DNA from 2 places in the Bacillus seohaeanensis genome. Region 2 is predicted to be linked to the other one. Evidence: riboswitches for the same ligand, from Rfam matches in the RefSeq annotation. Region 2 holds a riboswitch; the other holds the start of a gene.
The links. Region 2 has a riboswitch for lysine ahead of ACFSUL_RS12265 (aspartate kinase). Riboswitches for the same ligand answer to the same signal wherever they lie in the genome.
Positions count from the first base shown of each region.

Region 1: linked by a shared signal. The riboswitch ahead of ACFSUL_RS11015 (ABC transporter substrate-binding protein) and the one ahead of ACFSUL_RS12265 (aspartate kinase) in region 2 are both predicted to bind lysine.

Region 1 is NZ_JBHUMF010000028.1:31,577-34,773, reverse strand. It holds gene ACFSUL_RS11020 (M20/M25/M40 family metallo-hydrolase) at 1-1,257, opposite strand, end outside; lysine riboswitch at 1,446-1,623, shown strand; gene ACFSUL_RS11015 (ABC transporter substrate-binding protein) at 1,705-2,481, shown strand; gene ACFSUL_RS11010 (amino acid ABC transporter permease) at 2,620-3,197, shown strand, end outside.
Region 2 is NZ_JBHUMF010000030.1:145,986-149,182, reverse strand. It holds gene uvrC (excinuclease ABC subunit UvrC) at 1-796, shown strand, start outside; lysine riboswitch at 868-1,046, shown strand; gene ACFSUL_RS12265 (aspartate kinase) at 1,221-2,459, shown strand; gene ACFSUL_RS12260 (YslB family protein) at 2,541-2,984, opposite strand.

The sequences.
Region 1 (3,197 bases), on a different contig from region 2:
GTAGAAAAGAATAATTGCAGGATTTTTATCTTTCATCCATTTCCAAGCCTCTTCCACGACTCTTGCAGCAAACATCCGTGTGTCTAATTCAGTATCCTGTAAAAGAGTTTCTTTAAATTTGTTCATATGTGTAACGAACGTATCTCCATTTTCATGGATCAACATTTGTTCCATTTCCTCATATGTAAATACTCTTGGTTTGTAAGGTAAATTCACATAAGGTTCTCCACTCATAGATGTAAATGTTCTATACCTTTCTTCAAAAGTAGTAAGAGCATTTTCAAAGGCAATGAAAGCCTGATCTTTAAGCTTTTCTAACACGTCTTTTGGTGACCAGGAATGGATAAAAAAGTTATAATATACGTAAGCTGATAAAGCGGTTTGGACCGTATAGGACGGTTTTAAATCTGTCTGCTTCAGCGAGACAGGAGGTACTGTCGTTTCTCCATATGCTTCGTTAGAGAGTTCAGGATTATAGTTAATTTGTTTTGTTAATTCGGCTGCGATGAAGTTTGGATCCAATCCTTCGAAAGCAGAGCCTACATGGGTTTCGGCACCCGTAATGAAAAATGATGGTAGAAGTTTTCCGACTGTTCCTTTGTAAATGTAGCGATTTTCATCTCCTTCGTAACGCGGTGAGACGAAATCTGCATTGATTGCGGCAATATATTCAAAATGGTGTTCTTCTTTCCAACTATTAAAAATATTTAGGGCGGAAAGCACACCATGAGAACCATCTTCTTCATCACATTCTGCTAAAAAGACAATGTTTCCTTCTAATTCCTCGGGATGTTCGGAATAGTATTTTAATAGATACAGATGACTTGCTAAGCCACTCTTCATATCCAGTACACCGCGACCAAACATCCAGTTCCCAGAATTCAAATGTTCCCTAGCTGATGCTGGCAGATCTTCATTTTTCAATACTTCCATTAACTCTTCAGGAGAACACGCAAGATCCTTTAATTGATTAAAGTCATCAATTCCAACAGTATCCATATGCCCCATAAGGATTACGGTGCGGTTACTATTTCCCTTTGCTCCTTTCACAAACCCTAGTACATTGTATCTTTCACGATCATCATTAGTCGTTTGTGTCATAGTCAAGTGTGTAGGATTATTTGTAAAATAAGAAAAAGAAGATAGTAACGTGTATAAAGCGTTCGCAATAACTTTTTCGCCATCCGTATTAACAATACTTTCGATGTTAACTAATTGTTTTGTAAAGGCCAATACTTCTTCACGACATGGCAACATAAATATTTCCTCTTTTCTCTAGTGAATTATTATTGTAGAAAAATGTATCTTAAAATATAAATGGACGTCAAGTGTTTTTTATCAATTAAAAGTTTTTTCAAAATACTATTGCATTCTAAAAAATGATTCTATATAATCGTAATTGTTGCAAAATTAAATAGATAAAATCCTCATCAATTACAGAACTTAGATGGGGTAGAGGTCGCGATTTATAATAGTATCCTATTGGAGATTTAGTGAAGTCTATGAAAATAGGTGAAAGGATAAATTGCCGAAGCTTTTGAAATCACTTTTTTCAGAATGCTGGGGCTGTACTCAAACAGGGGCAGAACTGCCACAATTATTTTGTGGAGAGCTATCTTTAATAAGGGCTTTTTGATGAGGGTGTGTAGGACACCGTCATATTATTAGGGCGGTGTCTTTTTATTTTTTAAGGAGGAGACATCAATGAAAAAAATCATGATTATGGTAATAGCTTCGATGTTGGTTATCTTATCTGCATGTGGAAGTGAAGAGAGTAGTGGATCAAGTGAAATGCAACTGGTGGAAGAAGGATCTTTTTCCTTTGCAATGAGTGGGCAATATCCGCCATTAAATTATAAAGAAAATGGAGAGTTGACTGGCTTTGATGCTGAAATTGGAAAAGAAATTTCGAAAAGAATTGGATTGGAAGCAAAACCTGTTACAAACCAATGGGAAACAATGATTCAAGGGTTAAAAGCAAACAAATATGATGCAATTATCGGTAGCATGTCAGCAACACCGGAACGGGACAAGCAAGTTGATTTCAGTGAACCGTATTACTTATCAGGTGCTCAAATCTTCGTTGCAGAAGACAATCAAGATATCCAGTCGAAAGAAGATTTAGAAGGAAAAACAATTGGTGTTATTCAATCTAGCACTTGGAAAGAGATGGCGGAGGAGCTATCCGAGAATATAAAAGGATATCCAACAGACGTCAATGCACTTCAAGATCTGGAGTTAGGTCGTTTAGATGCGGTTATTACCGATAAGATTGTTGGTATTAATGCGAAAAACGAAAAAGGTTTAAAGATTAAGGCAATTGGTGAATTGCTAAACGAGGACCGTATAAGTGTGGCGGTAAATGAAGGTAACAAAGAACTTATTGAAAAAATTAACGAAGCAATTCAATCCATGAAAGATGATGGTACATACGAAAAAATTAGTATGAAATGGTTCAACGAAAACATTATGGAAAACTAGAAAAGTGGAAGCGGCTTGCCTAGAGATGATGAGTATTTTTAGGGAAACAGAAGAGGGGGCTCTTTACCCTCAGCTGTTTTATTTAAAATAATCTCGAACTCTAGCCGCTATAACTAGACAAAGGGGGTTCATTAAGAAATGCTAACTTTTTTTGAAAACATTATCGGAATTCTAAGTGAACATGGACTCGCTTTCTTAAAAGCCTCTTGGATGACGATAGCTATTACAGCAATTTCACTCATTTTCGCGACCGTTATTGGACTTATTTTTGCGGCTTTTAAAATTTCTTCTAGTAAATTGTTAAACGGTATTGCCGATATTTATATTTCAATTATACGTGGAACGCCGCTAATCGTTCAAATCATGTTTCTCTATTATGGTATTGCAAATATTGTGATGCTAGACAGTTTTACTGCTGGAGCTTTAGCGTTGGGGATTCATACTGGTGCGTATATAGCGGAAATATTTAGAGGATCTGTCCAATCAATTGACCGGGGGCAGATGGAAGCTGCTAGATCGCTTGGGATGTCTTCTTCGCTTGCGATGAGAAGAATTATTTTTCCACAGGCTTTCAAAAGATCAATTCCACCACTCGCCAACCAATTTATTATTGGCTTAAAAGATTCGTCATTAGTAGCGTATATTTCTGTGACGGATTTATACAATACGGCACTAAGTGTACAAGGGGAAAATTATATGCCGTTTGAGACCTACTT
Region 2 (3,197 bases):
TCAGCCCCAAAGAGGTCAGAAAAAAGATCTTGTTCATCTTGCGGAAAAAAATGCAAAAATGGCATTAAATGAGAAGTTCGCTCTTATAGAACGTGATGAAGAACGAACGATTAAAGCAATAGAAAAATTAGGAGAAGCAATGGGGATTTATACACCATACCGAATAGAAGCCTTTGATAATTCGAATATTCAAGGGACGGACCCGGTCTCTGCGATGATTGTATTTGTAGACGGAAAGCCTGCAAAAAAAGAATATCGAAAATATAAAATAAAAACTGTGAAGGGTCCAGATGATTATGAATCTATGAGGGAAGTAGTTCGAAGAAGGTATTCGAGGGCCCTGAAAGAGGGATTACCTCTCCCGGACTTAATTATTATTGATGGTGGAAAAGGACAAATAGAAGCAGCGCGGGATGTATTAGAAAATGAACTTGCTTTAGACATCCCATTAGCAGGGTTAGCGAAGGATGATAAACATCAAACATCTGAGCTCCTCTATGGAAATCCTCTTGAAATTATCCCATTGGGAAAACGAAGCCAAGAGTTTTATTTATTGCAAAGAATTCAAGACGAAGTTCATCGTTTTGCGATTACGTTTCATAGACAACTTAGAGGGAAAAATGCTTTTCAATCAATTTTAGATGAAGTAGAAGGAATAGGACCAAAACGAAAAAAGCAGTTATTAAAACATTTTGGTTCTGTAAAGAAAATTAAGGAAGCAACACTAGAGGAATTAATAGCTTCTGGTTTACCTGAACGTACAGCAAAAAATCTTTTCCAAAAGTTGCAAGAATGATGTTGTTGCAATGAAGCACCTGTGCTATAATAAATGAAAATTTCATAAAATTATCACTTTAAAGTTATAAAAGTGATGATAGAGGTGCGAGCTTCATAAGTATAGGCGCAGAGAGGTATGAGCTTCAATGATGTGCTTAGAAAGGGGAGGTCGCCGAAGTGGTGGTAAACTCATAATACTGTCGCTGGTTCTGCGTTTAAGAAATGCAGAATTGTCAAGATGTGAAAAATCTTGGAGAGCTATCTCACAATGCTATTAAACGTAATTTTTTCTGCGTTTGTAAAAGCAATGGGATCTCTATCTCATTGCTTTTTTTAGTATCTAGCTGATGGTGATTGAACCGTTTGCGAATACTATTCAATATTGTGACCTCTCCATTCCCCTTATAAAAGGGAATGATTCTAACGAGAAAGAGGGAGAAACCGTGAGTATTATTGTACAGAAATTTGGCGGAACATCAGTAGGCTCTGAAGAAAAAATTATCAATGTTGCTAATCGAGTTATTGAAGAAAAGCAGCGAGGAAATGATGTAGTAGTTGTTGTATCAGCAATGGGGAAAACGACGGATGGATTAGTCAAATTAGCAAGTAATATTACAAGTCATCCGAGTAAACGCGAAATGGATATGCTGCTTTCAACAGGTGAACAAGTTACCATTTCTCTTCTTGCTATGGCTCTCCAACAAAAAGGATATGATGCTGTTTCATATACTGGATGGCAAGCAGGTATCGTGACGGAAGCAGTTCACAGCAACGCCCGAATCACAGAAATTAATACGGTAAAGTTGAAAAAAAGCTTAAATGAAGGAAAGATTATTGTTGTTGCTGGGTTTCAGGGGATGACTGCCTCTGGCGAAATTACAACGCTTGGAAGAGGAGGATCTGACACTACTGCGGTTGCACTTGCGGCCTCCTTACATGCTGAGCGATGTGATATTTATACAGATGTGGATGGTGTCTATACATCAGATCCGCGTTACATTGAAAATGCTCGAAAATTAACTTCTGTTTCCTATGATGAAATGTTGGAGCTAGCTAATTTGGGTGCGGGAGTTCTTCACCCTAGAGCAGTCGAATTTGCAAAAAACTATCAACTTCCATTAGAAGTACGTTCAAGTATAGAAAAAGTGGAAGGGACTTTAATAGAGGAGGAAGCAACAATGGAACAAAATTTAATTGTTAGAGGAGTCGCATTTGAAAACGAAATTACAAGAATGACTGTATTTGGATTAAAGAATGCTATAACAGGTCTATCCTCTATTTTTACTACCTTAGCCAAGCATCATATCAATGTTGATATAATTATTCAAAGTCAGACAGAAAAGAATTGTACAAATTTGTCATTTTCTATCCACGAACACGATCTGGGGCAGGCAATTTCTGTTTTAGAGGATAATAAACAAACACTAGGCTTTACTCATATTGAACATGAGAGCGGACTTGCAAAAGTTTCTATTGTCGGTTCTGGAATGATCTCTAACCCTGGAGTTGCTGCAGAAATGTTTGAGGTACTTGCTGAACACGATATTATCGTTAAAATGGTCAGCACATCTGAAATAAAAGTTTCAGCTGTAGTAGATGAACAGAATATGAATAAAGCAGCCAAAGTACTACATACAGCTTTTGATTTGGATAGAGTAAAGGTAGAACAATACTCCTCTTGAAAAGGATAAAAAAATAGAGATGTCCAAATTTTGGCATCTCTATTTTGCATGACTAAAGGATAAAAGTGTAGGTATGTATAACTATTCTATACTATCTTTGTCATCCCAACGAACGATAATTTTTACTGTTTTTGCTCGTTTTTGAATTTCGTAAGCAGCCTCTGTAATGACTTTTTTTTGTAGCTGTAGTTGTTCAGCCAAAAAACCAGCTTCCATTTTAAATGAGACATCAGATTTTAATGAAATTCGGCGAGAGACAAGTTCACCACTTAATTCATAAATAACTTCGTGTTTTTTTTGTTCCAGCACCGTTAATATTCCCCAGCCTGCTTCATGAAAAAATGAAGAGAATTCATCTTGGGAAATTAACGGAAACTTTCGGGAGAGTTGTTTGCCTCCATAATATAAAATATCAGGTGTATTTTTACCTAAAATTTCTGGAATTAAAATATCACGGATAATTTCGTATCCGAAAATTGGAATGGTTGGTTCTTGTACCTGTTCTTTGTTATTTTCATTTTCCAAATAAATCCCCCACTTTCTTTAAAATTATTATATACGTGTTAGAAGGGAATGAACACCAATCTTTAAAAAAACGGAGTGGGATATTTTGGTGAGATAATTTTTATAGGGATTTTGAATGAGTTCTTTGCTAATTAATCTAGAATAAATACGCTTTTTTATGTTGTCGGTATATTTTAAAAATTTTTTCGATATTGTCAATTTTATGTATACGTT